3 regions of the Xanthomonas boreopolis genome follow, and region 1 is predicted to be linked to each of the others. Evidence: riboswitches for the same ligand, from Rfam matches in the RefSeq annotation. Region 1 holds a riboswitch; each other region holds the start of a gene.
The links. A riboswitch is a leader RNA that binds a small molecule or an ion and turns the genes downstream of it on or off. The one in region 1 is predicted to bind cobalamin.
Positions count from the first base shown of each region.

Region 1 (5,611 bases):
GCCGCAGGCGCGCATCGACGGCGTGATCGTGCAGCCGACCATCCTGCGGCCGAAGGCCCGCGAGCTGATCGCCGGCATCGCCGACGACCCCGTGTTCGGGCCGGTGATCGTGTTCGGCCGCGGCGGCACCGCGGTCGAGGTGATCAACGACCGCGAACTGGCGCTGCCGCCGCTGGACCTGCGCCTGGCGCACGAACTGATCGGCCGCACCCGCGTCTCGCGCATCCTCAAGGGCTACCGCGACGTGCCGGCCGCCGACGAGCGCGCGGTGGCGCTGGTGCTGGTCAAGCTGGCGCAGCTGGCCGCCGACATCCCCGAGATCCGCGCGCTGGACATCAACCCGCTGCTGGCCGACCGCGACGGCGTGCTGGCGCTGGACGCGCGCGTGGCGGTGGCGCGTTCGCGCATCCTGCACAAGGGACGTGGGCATCCGCGCTTCGCGATCTTCCCGTACCCGAAGGAGTGGGAGCGCACCCTGGTGCTCGGCGACGGATCCACCGCATGGCTGCGCCCGGTGCGGCCGGAGGACGATGCGCTGTTCCGCGCGTTCTTCGCCCGCGTCACCGACGAGGACCTGCGGCTGCGCTTCTTCCAGTCGGTGAAGCACTTCAGCCACGAGTTCATCGCGCGCCTGACCCAGCTCGACTACGCCCGCTCGATCGCGTTGGTGGCGATCGACCCGAAGGGCGGCGACATGCTCGGCGCGGTGCGGCTGCACGCCGACGCCGACTACGAGAAGGGCGAGTACGGGATCCTGATCCGCTCGGACCTCAAGGGCCACGGCATCGGCTGGCAACTGATGCGGATCATGATCGAGTACGCGCACTGGCTCGGCCTGAAGGCGGTGGAGGGGCAGGTGCTGCGCGAGAACCGCACGATGCTGGCGATGTGCGAGAGCCTGGGATTCCAGGTCAGGCCCGATCCGGAGGATGCGTCGCTGATGAACGTGCTGCTGCCGGTGGGGACGGGATCCCTGCGTCCTTGAACGGCGCCGCGGCGTGGCCGTCGTTCCCGCGGGCAGGGCTCCGGTCCCCGCGGGGCTTTGCCGGCGACGCGACAGCGTGCCCGCATGCCGCGCGCGGGGCCTGGCCGGCGTGGCGTGGAGCGCCATTCACCTTGCCGGGTGCAGCATGGGCGGCACCGAACCGCCCGGAGCCCGCCCGCATGTCCAAGCGCCCGATCCTGTCCGTCGTCTGCCTACCGGTCGTGCTGGCGCTGGCGGCCTGCGGGCGCCAGCCACCGGCAGCGGATGCCACCGCCGATCCGGCACCGTCGCCGCCGGCGGGCCCCGCACCGGTGTTCACGGATGCGTCGATCGGCCTGCGGCTGATGCCGGTGCCCGGCACCACGCTCGAGCGGGACTTCGACCGCGAGTACCTCGATACCGACGGCTGGAAGGCGTTCGCGCCCGGCGACAGCGAGGGCAAGCCCCTGGCCGCGCTGGTGCTGGACGGTTCCAACGATCTCGCCGCCGCCGAACTGCGCATCGGCAGCAGCGACAGCCTGCGCGAGGCCGCGCGCTGCCTGGAGCCGCCGCCGGAGGCGCAGGGCGACCCGGACCAGGTCGAGATCGGCGGGGTGGCCTTCGTCCACTTCCGCGCCGGCGACGCGGCGATGAGCCACTTCCTGCAGGTCGAGGGCTACCGCAGCGTGCGCAACGGCCGCTGCGTGGCGATCGACCTGATGGTGAGCGGCACCCGCCCGGAGGTCTACGACCCGCCGCGCAAGCCGCCGTTCGACACGGGCACCGCGGTGGCGCGGCTGCACCAGGCGCTGGACGCGGTGCACTGGCAATAGCGCCGGCCAAAGGCACGGGGCGCGGAACACCGTTTTCCATTCCGGTCCAGGGGGGGGCGCCCCACGACCCAAACGGACCGGAACCCCGCCCCGGGAACCGCCCCTCCGGTGCTTGACTGCGCAGTGTTTTTGGACGTGCCCGGCCGCGCGCTGGAAACGGTTCACGGGGATTTCCGGCCGCGCGCTTGTCCCACAAGGCTTTTCCGAATTTGCCTATATTTCGTGTTGACCCCCGGTGGGGACCCCACTATCTTGGGGCGGTCGGTGTCTCCGCTCACGAGGGCGGAGGCGAAGAGGGAAGCCGGTGACGCCCCCGATGGGCCACTCCGGCACTGCCCCGCAGCGGTAATTGGGAACGACGCCGTCAACGCACTGGGATCCTCCCGGGAAGCGACGGCCGAGGTGGCCGACCCTCGCGTCGGCCGTACCCATCAGTCCGAAGACCTGCCGACAGCCGCGCGCATGCACATCGCGCGGTGCCGGCCGTGACGTCCCCGGAGGGGGATGGCCGGTGAAGCGGGAGCTGCCCGCGGGCCTGGGCCCGCGCGCGCCGCGGCCCCCGCGACACCGCCGTCCGCTCCGCCGACACGGCCCGCCTCGCCTGCGAAGGGCGGGTCCGTGCACCACATGGAGGACGTATGACAAGCAACGACATCCTCGCCGCCGCCGCGGCCACCTCTTCGCAGTCCACCCCCGCCGCACCCACCCGCGTCGCTCCCCCCGCCGCGGCCGAGACCACCCCCGATTCCGCGGACCTGGTTCCGCCGCCCCCACAAGCAGCCGCAATGCCCGTTCAGACCCTCGACGAATCCGCTGTCTCCACCTGGATCACCAAGGAAGCCGGCAACCGCCGCATCCCGTTCGATCGCGCGCGCCTGGAGCGCAGCATCGATTCGGTCCATGCCGAGTTCCCGCACCTGGACGTGAGCGACTACAAGCGCGCCGTGTTCGGCTTCGTCGAGCGCAAGGAGAGCGTCAACGCCGACGACCTGGTCGACCTGCTGATCCGCGAGGCCGAGGCGCGCGTGGACCTGACCGCGCCGGACTGGGAGTTCTTCGCCGCGCGCCTGTACCTGCGCCGCCTGTACAAGCGCGCCAGCCGCAACCGCTTCTACGACGCGAGCCAGAAGTACGGCTCGTTCGTCGGCCTGCAGGAGAGCCTGGCCGACCGCAACGTCTACTCCAACGACATCCTGCGCTCCTATTCCAAGGACGAACTGCAGGAAGCCGGGCGCATGATCGACCCGGAGCGCGACAAGCTGTTCGCCTACAACGGCCTGTACCTGCTGGCCACGCGCTACCTGGCCACCGACAGCTCGCGCGGCGTGTTCGAGCTGCCGCAGGAGCGCTGGCTGACCATCGCGCTGTACCTGATGCAGGACGAGAAGCCGCGCGAGCGCCGCATGCAGCTGGTCGGCGAGGCCTACTGGGCGCTGTCCAACCTGTACATGACCGTGGCGACCCCGACCCTGGCCAATGCCGGCAAGGTCGGCGGCCAGCTGTCGAGCTGCTTCATCGACACGGTCGACGACAGCCTGCAGGGCATCTACGACTCCAACACCGACGTGGCGCGCGTGTCCAAGCACGGCGGCGGCGTCGGCGCGTACCTGGGCTACGTGCGTTCCTCCGGCTCGGCGATCCGCGGCGTGGCCAACTCGTCCGGCGGCGTGGTGCCGTGGATCAAGCAGCTCAACAACACCGCCGTGTCGGTGGACCAGCTCGGCCAGCGCAAGGGCGCCATCGCCGTGTACCTGGACATCTGGCACCGCGACATCGAGGCGTTCCTGGACCTGCGCCTGAACAACGGCGACCAGCGCCTGCGCGCGCACGACGTGTTCACCTCGGTGTGCATCCCCGACCTGTTCATGGAGACGGTGGAGCGCCGCGGCGACTGGTACCTGTTCGACCCGCACGAGGTGAAGCGGATCAAGGGCTGGTACCTGCAGGACTTCTACGACGAGAAGAAGGGCGACGGCAGCTTCCGCAAGAAGTACGAGGAAGTCGTCGCCGACGAGCGCATCAGCCGCAAGACGGTCAAGGCGATCGACATCTTCAAGCGGATCATGGTCAGCCAGCTGGAGACCGGCAATCCGTTCATGTTCTACCGCGACGAGGTCAACCGGAAGAACCCGAACAAGCACGTCGGCATGGTGTACTCGTCCAACCTGTGCACCGAGATCCTGCAGAACATGAGCCCCACGCGCATGATGCAGGAGATCATCAGCGGCAACCAGATCGTCACGACCAAGCAGGCCGGCGACTTCGTCGTCTGCAACCTGTCCTCGGTCAACCTGGGCCGGGCGGTGGTGCCGCAGGCGGGCCAGGGCGACCTGATCACCGACGTGCTCGAGCGCCTGATCCCGATCCAGGTGCGCATGCTCGACAACGTGATCGACCTGAACCTGCTGCCGGTGCCGCAGGCGACGATCACCAACCAGAAGTACCGCGCGATCGGCCTGGGCACCTTCGGCTGGCACCACCTGCTGGCGCAGAAGGGCATCCACTGGAACTCGCCGGAAGCCGAGCAGTTCAGCGACGAGCTGTACGAGCGCATCAACTACCTGACCATCCAGGCGAGCATGGCGCTGGCCAAGGAGAAGGGCACCTACGCGGTGTTCCGCGGCAGCGACTGGCATACCGGCGCCTATTTCCGCGACCGCGGCTACAACAGCCCGCAGTGGCTGGACCTGGCCGCGCAGGTGGCGGTCAACGGCGTGCGCAACGCCTACATGGTCGCCGTCGCGCCGAACATGAGCACCGCGCAGATCGCCGGCTCGACCGCCTCGATCGACCCGATCTACTCGGCGTTCTACTACGAGGAGAAGAAGGACTTCCGCCGCCCGGTCGCCGCGCCCGGCCTGTCGCTGGAGACCTGGCCGTACTACGAGAAGGGCGCCTACAAGGTCGACCAGTTCGCCTCGGTGCGCCAGAACGCGCGCCGCCAGCGCCACGTCGACCAGTCGATCAGCTTCAACTTCTACGTGCCGTCGACCATCCGCGCCAGCACCCTGCTGGAGCTGCACATGACCGCCTGGCGCGAAGGCCTGAAGACCACCTACTACGTGCGTTCCAACGACATCGACATCAGCGAGTGCGAATGGTGCAGTAGCTGACATCGCATTCGCGCTGTCGCTTCCAAGGTTCGCGTTGCGAACCTTGGACCCTGCTTCACCTTGCACCCACACCCCCGCGCCTGCGGCGCGCCCCCCTGACTCAGGGGGGCTTTTCTCCAGAACGTCCCGCGGCGCTGCGTAGAAGAAACACGAGAAGCCATCATGTCCGTCACCTCCACCCCGCTCGATCGCATCAAGATCCTCGAGCCGCGCAACCCGAACCGTTCGACCGGCATCATCAACGGCAAGACCAGCGGCATCCTGAACTGGAACGACATCCCGTACCCGTCCTTCTACCGGGCGTACAAGGAGCTGTCGACCAACTTCTGGATCCCCGACGAGGTCGACATGAAGATCGACGCGCGCCAGTACGGCGAGCTGTCGGGACGCGAGAAGAACGCCTACGACTCGATCATCGGCCTGCTGGCGACGCTGGACTCGCCGCAGACGCGCTTCATCTACAACGTCGCCGAGTACATCACCGACCCGGCCGCGCACGCCAACGCCGCGATCATCGGCCAGCAGGAAGTGATCCACAACGAGAGCTACAGCTACGTGCTGGCCTCGATCACCAACCTGGACAACCAGAACCGGGTGTTCGAGATCGCCCGCACCCACCCGACGATCCTCAGGCGCAACGCGCCGATCATGGCGTCCTACGACGACTTCATGCGCGAGAAGACCGCCGAGACCCTGCTGCG
Region 1 covers NZ_CP097162.1:4,183,194-4,188,804, reverse strand. Annotated here, with positions in the region: gene M3M27_RS18815 (bifunctional acetate--CoA ligase family protein/GNAT family N-acetyltransferase) at 1-985, shown strand, start outside; gene M3M27_RS18810 (hypothetical protein) at 1,165-1,797, shown strand; cobalamin riboswitch at 2,043-2,263, shown strand; gene M3M27_RS18805 (ribonucleoside-diphosphate reductase subunit alpha) at 2,436-4,910, shown strand; gene M3M27_RS18800 (ribonucleotide-diphosphate reductase subunit beta) at 5,073-5,611, shown strand, end outside.

Region 2 (5,611 bases), 1.6 Mb from region 1:
CCTGCCAGGTCAGGCGGGTCGCCACCGTCCAGCCGGCCAGCGTGGTGTCGTAGCCGGCCTCGACGCCGCGGATGCGCGCCTTGTCGATGTTGTTGGGCTGGCCGAACGGATGCGCCGCGTCCACCAGCGCGGCGTCGTAGGCGATCATGTCGTCGACGCGGGTCTGGTAGGCGTTGAGCGTCCAGGTGCCCCAGTCGTGTTCGCCGCGCAGCCCCAGCTCCACGCTGCGCGAAGTCTCCGGCCCCAGGTTCGGATTGCCGTAGCCCGGGTAGTACAGCTCGTTGTAGGTCGGCGCCTTGAACGCGGTGCCGTAGCTGGCGGTCAGGCGCAGGTGCTCGGCGAAGTTCCAGCCCCACAGCAGGCTGCCGGTGTTCTTGCCGCCGAACTGGCTGTTGTCGTCGCGGCGCACGCTGGCCTGCAGCGACTGCGTGCCGAAGGTCTGCTGCCATTGCGCGAACGCGCCGCGGTTGATGCGCTGGTCCTCGTCGTAGCTTTCGTTGCTGGCGATGCGGTCGCGCTGCCAGTCGAAGCCCAGCGTCAGCAGGCCCGGGCCGGCATCGAGGTCGGCCTGCAGCGAGCCGAGCGCGCGGCGCGTGTCGAACGTGGAGACGTAGCTGCCGTCGTAGTACGCATCGCTCAGGTCCTGGCTGGCGCCGAGGCTGGCGGTGAGCTTCAACGCCTCGCTCGGCGCGTAGCGGACGCGGCCGCCCGCCACCTGCTGGACGCCCTTGGAGAGGTTGCCGCCGTAGATCGTGCCGTCGTATTCGTTGCGGCTCTCGGCGCGCAGGGCCTGCACGTCCGCATCCCACTGGCGGTTGAAGCGCCAGCCGCCCTTCACGCTCAGCGAATCGTTGCGGTAGCCGTCGCGGTCCGGATCGTAGGCGCTGTTGGCGGTATCGAGGTAGGCGTTGATGCCGTCGGTCTCGTCGTGCACCGCATTGACCGAGTACCAGCCGCCGCGCTCGCCGAGGTCGCCCTGGCTGCGCCCGGCCACGCCGGCGCCGTAGCGGCGCGCGTTGTCGCTGCCCGTCGCGACGCTGAAGGTCGGTACGAACGCGCCCTGCGGCTTGCGCGTGAAGATCTGGATGACGCCGCCGATCGCCTCCGAGCCGTACAGGCTGGAGAACGGCCCGCGCACGATCTCCACGCGCTCGACCTGCTCGACCGGGATGTCCTGCAGCGACGCGCCGCCGAGGGTGGCCGACCCGATCCGCACGCCGTCGACCAGCACCAGCACGTGGTCGGATTCGCTGCCGCGCAGGAACAGCGAAGTGGTCTTGCCCGGCCCGCCGTTGTTGACGATCGACACGCCCAGCTCGCCGCGCAGCAGTTCCGGCAGCGAGCGCGCCTGGCGGCGCTCGATCTCGGCGCGATCGATCACGGCGACCGGGGCCAGGGCCTGGTCCTGGGTCTGCGCGGTACGGCTCGCGGTGACCACGACCTGGTCCAGGTCGGTGGCATCGGCCGCGAGCGCCGGAGCGGCGGCCAGGGACAGCGCCAGCGCAAGCGCGGCGCGGCGTGGGGAAACGATCGGGGACAACGACATCGTGGGTGGCTCCTGCAGCCGCGCCTTCCCGCGCGGACATCTGGGTAAAGCCGGCATGCAGGCAGCAGGAGATGGCGCCGGCGTTCGCGCCGGCACCATGGCCACGCCCACCGCGCGCCGGGTCGATCCTGGGGCCGGTCTCCGGGCTCGCGAGCGAAGGCTGCGCCTTCCGTCCCGCGCCTTCCCATGCCGGCGGCACAGTGGCGTTGCATGCGGAACGTGTACTCGCCCACCGTTGCGGGGGCAGCTCCGGAATTGCCGGCATGGACGGCCGACGCACCGGATTCCCGTTTAAACCGCCGGCATCCCGGCAGTCACCTCAGGGCCGCGCATGGTAGCAGGAAGACGGCCAGGCCACCTGGCGCGCATCGCGGAAGCGGCCCGGGCTCTCCACGACGTCACGCAAGGCGTCGCCGCCGCTCTCGAAACGCGCTCGAAGCCCTTACGACGGATCGGCCTCGGTCTCCTCCAGCCGCGGCACCGGCACATGCCGCACCGGGATCGGCCGATAGTCCTCGCCAAAGGCGACCTCGCCCGGGGTCCACCCCTCGCGACGGCGTACCGCCCCCCAGAAACGCCTGAGCCCTTCGACCTGCAAGGCCACGAAGCCGAGCGCGTTGTCGCGGTCCACCATCGGGTCGGCCACGCCCGTGGGCCGTACCGGCTCGCCGTACAGCGCGGTGCCGAACAGCACGTCCCAGATCGCGAACACCTGGCCGAAGTTGCAGTTGTGCAGGTCCGGGCGTTCCGGGTCGACCACCATGTGGTGCAGGCGGTGGAACTTCGGATCGACGAAGAGCTTTTCCAGCACCGGCCCGAAACCGATGCGCACGTTGGCGTGCGAGAAGTTCTGCACCAGTTCGCCCAGCAGCATCAGCCAGGCGAACTCGTCGGCGGCGATGCCGAACGCCACGCCGACCCCGGCCAGCACGAACGATTGCAGTGCGCCATCGAGATAGTTGCTGCGGTCGTTGGCCCAGCAGCTGAGCTGGCGCTGGCTGTGGTGCATGCTATGCATCGCCCACCACCACGGCATCCAGTGCTGCACGCGGTGCATCCAGTAGTAGGTGAAGTCGTAGGCGAGGTAGTACAGCGCGAACAGCGCCAGCGGATGCCGGTCCAGCCAGGGCCACGCATAGCGCAGGCCGACGCGGGCATCCTCGCCGCCCTGGCCGCCTCCGAGCAGGTTGGCCAGCGGCGCCAGGACCAGGAACGAGAACAGCGGGAACACGCCGACCAGCATCGTCCAGGTGTAGTGGAAATCGATGCGGGCGAGCCGCCGGTGCTCCCAGCGTTCGGCCGGCCACAGGCTTTCCAGCGGCCGGAACACCAAGCCGATGATGCACAACTGCAACGTCGCGATCAGCAGCGAGGCCGCGATGTCGCGGGGATCGTCGCTCAGTCCGGTCAGGTGCAGCGCGGCCAGCGCAGGCGCCACCACCCGGTCGGCCAGGCTTTCGACCAGCAAGGCCCAGACATGCGGGATGGACGGCATCGCAGGCAGCTCCTCGGCCTGCATGCGGGGAGGGAGGAAGCAGGCCCGGCACCAGGCTGGCCGGCGCGGCTTTCGCCCAGCTTTCGGCTGCCTCCCGTGCTGCGCGAGCGCCGGGCCGGCCGTCAACGCGTCGCCTGCGACGCGGCTGCCGGCGCTGGCCTGCGCCATGGCCAGCCCAGCGTCATGCCGGCCGCCGCCAACAGCACCATCACGGCACCGGCGATCTGCACCGGCTGCAACGCATGGCCGAACGCGAGCCTGTCCACGGCGATCGCGACGATCGGATAGATGAAGGACAACGCGCCGGTCACGGGCGTCGGCAGCTTCTGGATCGCGCCATACAGCAGGATGTACATCAACCCGGTATGCACCACGCCCATCGTCGCCAGCGTCGTCCAGGCGGCGGCCGCACCGGTCGCTTCCGGCAAGCTCGCCAACGGCCACAGCGCGGCCACCCCGACCGACACCTGGACCAAGGCGATCAGGTGCGGCGGTACGCCCTTGAGCCGTTTCGCGAACAGCGCCGCCAGCGCGTAGCAGAAGGCCGCGCCGAGCGCGAGCAACACGCCCGCCAGGTAGTGCGTGCCGCTGCCCTGCCCCGGCCGCGCCTGGACGATCAACAGCACGCCCCCGAACGCCAGCGCCAGCCACCCCAGCTTGCGCAGCGTCGGCCGCTCGCCCAGGAACAGGGCGCCGAGCCCGACCAGCATGAACGGCTGCGTGTTGTAGACCGCGGTGGCGATCGAGATGGAAGCGCCGGAATACGCCGCGAACAGCAGCAGCCAGTTCGCCACCAGCGCGATGCCGCCCAGCACCGCCACCCCGGCCTGCCGCGGCGTGATCGTGCCGGACCTGAAATAGCCGCGCATCAGGCACACCGGTATCAGCGTGAGCGCCCCGAACAGGCAGCGCCAGAACACGACGCTGGCCACCGGCTGCCCGGACACCACCACCAGCCAGCCGATGGTCCCGGAGATCGCCATCGCCGCGACCATTTCCAGCACACCCCGGGTACGTTCCGTCATTGCAACGCCCTCTTCAATCGTGGGCTTGCAATCTACAGACGGCCAGGCGATCTTTCCTTTCGAAAGAAAGGCGAACCCACAAGAAAATCTTTCCTTGAAAGGAAAGACCCAGGATATTTCTCATGTCGCTCGACGAAACCGATCGCCACATCCTGGCCTTGCTGCAACAGGACGCCCGGATGCCCACCAAGGCCCTGGCCGAACGGATCGGCCTGTCCGCCCCGGGCACCGCCGACCGGCTGCGCCGCCTGGAGGACCGCGGCGTGATCCAGGGCTTCACCGTGCAGGCCGAACCGCGCGCCCTGGGCTATCCGATGCAGGCCATCGTCCGCATCCGGCCCATGCCCGGAAAACTCAAGGCCGTGCAGGCGCTGATCGAAGCCATCCCGGAGTTCGCCGAATGCGACAAGGTCACCGGCGAAGACTGTTTCATCGGCCGTCTCTATCTGCGCTCCATCGAGCACCTGGACTTCATCCTCGATCGCATCGCCGAAATGGCCGAAACCAGTACCTCGATCGTGAAGTCGCAACCCGTCAAGCGCCGGCTGCCGCCGTTCTAGCGCCCCCATGGGCCAGCCAGGGCGGGACCGGAGTCCCGCCCCGGTGCCGGGCTCAGCCCTTGGCGAACACCAACTGCCCGCCCTCGGCATCCACCTTCACGGTGTCGCCGCCGAGGAAATCGCCGGCCAGGATGCGCTGCGCCAGCGGGTTCTCCAACTGCGACTGGATCGCGCGCTTGAGCGGACGCGCGCCGTACACCGGGTCGAAGCCGACGTTGCCGAGCAGTTCGAACGCCTTGTCCGAGACCTCGATCTTCAAGCCGCGCTCGGCCAACCGCTTCTCCAGCCCATGCATCTGGATCTTGGCGATCTGCTTGATCTGCCGCTTGTCGAGCGGATGGAACACCACGATGTCGTCGAGCCGGTTGATGAACTCCGGACGGAAGTGCGCCTGCACCACGCCCATCACCGCCGCCTTCATCTGGGTGTAGGCCTCCGGGGAATCGTCGCCGCTCAGCTCCTGGATCTGGTGCGAGCCGAGGTTGGAGGTCATCACGATGACGGTGTTGCGGAAATCCACCGTCCGGCCCTGGCCGTCGGTCAGGCGGCCGTCGTCGAGCACCTGCAGCAGGATGTTGAAGACGTCGGCATGCGCCTTCTCCACCTCGTCGAGCAGGATCAGCGAATACGGGCGGCGTCGCACCGCCTCGGTCAGGTAGCCGCCTTCCTCGTAGCCGACGTAGCCCGGAGGCGCGCCGATCAGCCGGGCGACCGAGTGCTTCTCCATGAACTCGCTCATGTCGATGCGCACCATCGCGTCGCTGCTGTCGAACAGGAACTCGGCCAGCGCCTTGCACAGCTCGGTCTTGCCCACGCCGGTCGGGCCGAGGAACAGGAACGAGCCGCTCGGCCGGTTCGGATCGGACAGGCCCGCCCGCGAACGGCGCACCGCGTCGGACACGACCTTGATCGCCTCCTCCTGCCCGACCACGCGCTCGTGCAGCACATCTTCCATGCGCAGCAGCTTGTCGCGCTCGCCCTCCAG
Region 2 covers NZ_CP097162.1:1,285,021-1,290,631, reverse strand. Annotated here, with positions in the region: gene btuB (TonB-dependent vitamin B12 receptor) at 1-1,546, opposite strand, end outside; cobalamin riboswitch at 1,662-1,883, opposite strand; gene M3M27_RS05730 (sterol desaturase family protein) at 1,989-3,041, opposite strand; gene M3M27_RS05725 (DMT family transporter) at 3,164-4,066, opposite strand; gene M3M27_RS05720 (Lrp/AsnC family transcriptional regulator) at 4,189-4,626, shown strand; gene clpB (ATP-dependent chaperone ClpB) at 4,679-5,611, opposite strand, start outside.
Region 2: it holds a riboswitch for cobalamin, as region 1 does, so the genes downstream of both, btuB (TonB-dependent vitamin B12 receptor) here and M3M27_RS18805 (ribonucleoside-diphosphate reductase subunit alpha) in region 1, are expected to answer to the same signal.

Region 3 (5,611 bases), 650 kb from region 1:
CGGCTCGCCGGCCTCGAGGGCGTGGTCGCCGTGGCGACCCCCGATTCCATGCACGAGGCCAAGGAAGACCGCCGACCGGAGTGAAGCCGCCCCTCCGCGGAGGGGCGGGTCCTTCAGGCTGCCTGCGCGAGATCCTCGCGCAGCCGGTGGGCGGCCGCGACCATCGCCCGCAACGCCGCCTCGGTCTCGGCCCAGCCACGGGTCTTCAGCCCGCAGTCCGGATTGACCCACAGCTGCTCCGGCGCGAGCACCGCGCGCGCCTTGCGCAGCAGCTCCACCATCTCCCCGGTCGAGGGTATGCGCGGGCTGTGGATGTCGTACACGCCCGGCCCGATCGCGTTGGGATAGCGGAACCTCACGAAGGCGTCGAGCAGTTCCATGCGCGAGCGCGAGGTCTCGATCGAGATCACGTCGGCATCCATCGCCGCCACCGCCTCGATGATGTCGTTGAACTCCGAATAGCACATGTGGGTGTGGATCTGGGTGGCGTCGCGCACGCCCGAGGCCGCGATGCGGAAGGCTTCCACCGCCCACCCGAGATAGGCGTCCCGGTCGGCGCGGCGCAGCGGCAGGCCTTCGCGGATCGCCGGCTCGTCGATCTGGATGAGCCCGATTCCGGCCGCTTCCAGATCGCGCACTTCGTCGCGCAACGCCAGCGCGATCTGCCGGCAGGTGCTGGCGCGTTCCTGGTCGTCGCGCACGAACGACCATTGCAGCATCGTGACCGGTCCGGTCAGCATGCCTTTCATCGGCCGGTCGGTCAGCGACTGCGCGTATGCCGACCAATGCACCGTCATCGGGGCCGGCCGCGCCACGTCGCCGTAGATGATGGGCGGCTTGACGCAGCGCGAGCCGTAGCTCTGCACCCAGCCGAGCTTGGTGAAGGCGAAGCCGTCGAGCTGCTCGCCGAAGTACTCGACCATGTCGTTGCGCTCGAATTCCCCGTGCACCAGCACGTCCAGCCCGATCCGTTCCTGCACGCGCACGCAGCGTTCGGTGTGCTCGCGCAGGAAGGCCTCGTATTCCGCGGCGCCGAGCCGCCCGGACTTGAAGCGCGCCCGCGCCTCGCGCACTTCCCGGGTCTGCGGGAACGAGCCGATCGTGGTGGTCGGATAGTCGGGCAGCCGCAAGGCCTGCTGCTGGGCGAGCATGCGTTGCGGATAAGGGCTGGCGCGCCGTGCCGCCTCCGGGCCCAGCGCCGCCAGCCGGCGTTCCACCTCGGGCCGGTGCACGCGCGGCGAACGGCGGCGCGATTCCAGCGCCTGGCGCGCCTGTGCCAGCCTGGCCTCCGCCGACGGACGGCCATCGAGCGCGTCGGCCAACGTGCGCAGTTCGCCGAGCTTCTGCCTGGCGAACGCGAGCCAGCTGCGCAGTTCGGCATCCAGCGCCTTTTCCTGGTCGAGGTCCACCGGCACGTGCAACAGCGAGCACGATGGCGCCAGCCACAGCTTGTCCGCAGCGACATGGCCCCGTGCATAGCGCGCCAGGGTGAGCGCGTTGTCCAACGCCGCGCGCCATACGTTGCGCCCGTCGACCAGCCCGGCCGAGAGCGTGCGTCCGGCCGGCAGGAGCCTGAGGACGGCATCGAGCTGTTCGGTGCCGCGCACCAGGTCCAGGTGCAGGCCGTCGACCGGCAGGGCGGCGGCCACTTCGAGGTTGCCGCCGAGCGGGCCGAAGTAGCTCGCCAGCAGCAGCTGCGGACGCGGGCCCGACGCGAGCGCGGCATAGGCGTCGCGCAACGCCTGCTGCCAGCGGGCGTCGAGATCGAGCGCCAGCACCGGCTCGTCCAGCTGCACCCAGTCCGCGCCGGCGGCCTGCAGGCGCGCGAGCAATTCGGCGTAGGCCGGCAGCAGGCGCGGCAGCAACGCAAGCCGGTCGCTGCCGTCCACGGTCTTGGACAGCCAGAGGAACGTCACCGGTCCCGGCAGCACCGGGCGGGTGCGGATGCCCAGCGCCAGCGCTTCCCGGAACTCGGCGACGGGCTTGTCGCCCCGCAGCCGGAACGCCTGGCCGGCGTGCATTTCCGGCACCAGGTAGTGGTAGTTGGTGTCGAACCACTTGGTCATTTCCAGCGCGTGAAGGTCGATGCCGTCGCGCTGCACGCCGCGCGCCATCGCGAAGTAGCCGGCCAGCGGATCGGCGTCGGCCAGGGCGCGGTAGCGCTCGGGGATGGCGTCGAACAGCACCGCGGTGTCGAGCACGTGGTCGTACAGGCTGAAGTCGTTGCTCGGCGGCACGTCGACGCCGGCCTCGACCTGCAGCCGCCAGTGCCGCGCGCGCAACTCGCGCGCGCTGTCCTGCAATTGCGCGGCGCTGGCTTGGCCTTGCCAGTGGCTTTCCAGCGTGCGCTTGAGCTCGCGCCGCGCGCCGATGCGCGGGAAGCCCAGGTTGGTGACGATCGTCATGGTGTTTTCCTCATTGCGGTCTTGGGCATTGAGGAACGAAGGAACCGCGCACCGTGCTTCCCTGCACGCCGCGCCAGCGACCTCCGCCCCCGCGGGCGAACCGACGCCTGCGGGCACGACGGACGGCGTCCGCCACGGGGCGCACGCACGTCCGGCCGCTCCCCGCGGAGCGCCAGGTCGAAACGGAGGACGCTCGTGTCCCCCGGCCCAGGCCGGTATTCGGGCTGATGGACGGGCCGTGCATGGCACGGGGGCCTACTGTCCGCCGCTTCCCAGGCCCATGCAGGCGCCCAGTGCTGTTGGCGGGGGTCGTTTCCATTCACCGCTGCGGGGCAGCTCCGGAATGGCGGCAAGGCCGCTTCACCGGATTCCCGTTTAAATGCATCGCTTCATCCGAATGAAGCGATGCATACCTCGGCGGCGCACATGGTGGCGGCAGGACGACGGCGCGTCAAGCGCGCCCGCTTGGGCAGGTTATGGGAGGAAACGGACGAAAGCGGGCGTGCGGGATATCCGGTCCGAGGGGCCGCTTCGCATCGGGCAGGGGTTCTCGGGCACGGCGAGCGAACCACGCCGGTGGTCGTCGATGCCCGCACCAGCGACCTGGATGGTGCAGGGCGCTTCGGCCCGGTCACTACGCGTCTGCCGGCAGGTCGATGAGGTAACGGCCAAGGCAGTGCGTCCTCGTTGCTGGTTGGTTGGACTCCGCATGGTTTGTTCCATCGCGGCCGACCGCGTAGCCCATGCCGGTACCCAGCGCCAGAAGGAGCAAGGCTGCAACACTCGCGGTTCGCCTGGGTCGCTCGCTCATGGCCAAGCGAAATCCTCCAATACCATGCCTGCGCAGATCGCCCGAGTCCGATGTCCTGCGCGCCCGGCTTGCGGACGGCGGCCCTAGGGCCTAGCAGCGAACCAGGCCAGGTCTGCTCGGTCCCGGCTCATCTCTGCCGGAGCGTCGAAAGGATCGCATCCCACAGCGCGATGATCTCTTCTTGGCGAGGAGAAGGAACAGGATCGTCCTCGTCGCCGACATCCATTCCCACGGTGACGCCATTGGGCGCGGTATCGGTCTGCCATCTCAGATGGTAGACCTCGACCCCGCTGTTGAGCACCTTCTTCCATACGAGTTCCTGGCCGGGCATTCCCTCCAGGTCGCGCGTTCCGTCGCGCAGCGACTTGACGGTCTTGGGGTAGCCTGGATCGCTTGCCGCGCTGGGATCCTCCGCCAGGATGTCCTTGGCCGCGTTTCGCTCCCGCTCGATGTCGTAATGGATATCCAGCGCTTCATCCGCCAGGGAGTTCTCGTTCTCGAGCACGCTAACCCAAGCCCGTGCACCGTGCCATTCGCGGATGGTGGCCTGCATCGAGGCAAAAAGCCTCTGGTTGCCCTTGTCCAGATACAAGCCATCCAGGCAGAAGGCTCCGGAAGGCGCAACGGCACCGGCCCCGATAGGGTGCATGTCCTTGACGAAGTCGAGAAGCGCGGGAACCTGTGGTTTCTCCCCCGTCGCGACCGTGGTGCTCAATCTGTAGCCGCCATTCCCTGGCCACATGTAAGCCTCGACGTTGTAGGTATAGATGTCGACGGGCGAGCTACGATAAAACAAGACGCGGAGGCCGCCGATATCCTCGGCGGCTCGGAGGATATAGCCCTCCTTCTCATGATTCTGGGAATGCAGGTCTTGTTCGCGCGCTTCTACCTGCCTGAAGAAATCGAGCCGGTCGGCGGATCGCTGGCGCTCGATGGAGAACACGCCTACTTCCTGGTTCCAGGCCGCGGAAGAAGGCGACGGCAAGGCTATCTCCAACCGGCCGACGCACTGGATGCTGAGAGGGATGTTCGCTTTCATGTCGTTTGTCGATGACTGGTCTTGGCTGCGGGTACAGGCGCAAGCAAAGACCAAAGGGATGATCCATAGAATCTTCTTTGTCACTTTATTACCTGAACTGATTCGATGGATCGGACGATCGCATCCAGAACCGATAGGCGTACGCGTTCGTCGCCGTAACTTGCATCATGTTCGTAGCCCGGGACATGCTTGCAAACCAATCTTGCATGTGGATCAAGACCCGCAGCGGATGACTTCATCGGCACGGTGGAATCTCCGGGATCGGCCTTGCGCAGTATCGTTGCTTTCAACTCGATCCCGGACTCGTTGCGGAGATCCATCCTGTCGTTGCCATCGTGCCTGAAACGGACGAAAGCGGGCGTGCGGGATATCCGGTCCGAGGGGCCGCTTCGCATCGGGTTGGGGTTCTCGGACACGGCGAGCGAACCACGCCGGTGGTCGTCGATGCCCGCGCCGGCCACCTGGATGGTGCAGGGCGCTTCGGCCCGGCCACTACGTGGCGCCGGGCCTCGGCCTCAGCGTCGCAAGGATCGAATCCCAGATCTCCAGCATCTCCTCGTCGGAAGCCGGGGAGGCCGCGGTTTCGCCCGACGTGCTCAGTTCGAGCGACATGAAAGGAAACGCGAGCGAGTTCGCCCGTCCCTGGGTCTCCCACAGGAAGTGGTAGCTGCGCCGTCCGCCGTCATCGCCGCGCACCAGCAGTTCCTGTCCCTTCAGCGGCCCGATGTTCCGCTCGCCGCGACGCAACGTCTTCATCCGCGCCACGGCGCCCTCGAACCCGGGCGGGACGTTCGATGCGCGCTTCAGCAGGTCCATGTCCGGCTTGCCGGTGACGTAGGACATCAGCTTGATCGAAACGCCGGGGTATCGTTTCAGCCCGATGCCGGCGGTGAACTCCTCCTGGTTGAGTTCACGGTCCGCGATGAACCCGCGGTCGAAGCAGAACCCCGCCTCGTCCGGGATCTCTTCGTTCGCGCGATAGCGCAGCGTCCGCGTCAGGAGCTCCTGGCCGAACGCCTGCGCATCCGCGCGCGCCTGCGGCGTGGCATCGCCATCGCCTTCGAAAACGTAGAGCACCTGCTCGCCGCGGAAGTAGGCGACGTCCTGGTACCGGTACAGCCCGCGGCTGTTCGGGCTCGCCCAGGACACGTACATCCGCCGCCCGGGCGCGAACTCCACCCGGTCGACCAGCATCCCGCCGCCATGCCCGTGGCGGCTGCCCTCCAGTTCCGCTTCTCGGGCAGCCATCCTCCGGTCGAACTCCTGCTGGGTGACGCCGGGAAACGACGCGATCGTGCCGTCCGCGAACTTGTAGCGGGAGCGCAGGCTCGCGTCTGCCGGCAGGTCGATGAGGTA
Region 3 covers NZ_CP097162.1:336,336-341,946, forward strand. Annotated here, with positions in the region: gene M3M27_RS01450 (MgtC/SapB family protein) at 1-84, shown strand, start outside; gene metE (5-methyltetrahydropteroyltriglutamate--homocysteine S-methyltransferase) at 114-2,405, opposite strand; cobalamin riboswitch at 2,599-2,837, opposite strand; gene M3M27_RS01460 (T6SS immunity protein Tli4 family protein) at 3,344-4,255, opposite strand; gene M3M27_RS01465 (hypothetical protein) at 4,336-4,575, opposite strand; gene M3M27_RS01470 (T6SS immunity protein Tli4 family protein) at 4,748-5,611, opposite strand, start outside.
Region 3: it holds a riboswitch for cobalamin, as region 1 does, so the genes downstream of both, metE (5-methyltetrahydropteroyltriglutamate--homocysteine S-methyltransferase) here and M3M27_RS18805 (ribonucleoside-diphosphate reductase subunit alpha) in region 1, are expected to answer to the same signal.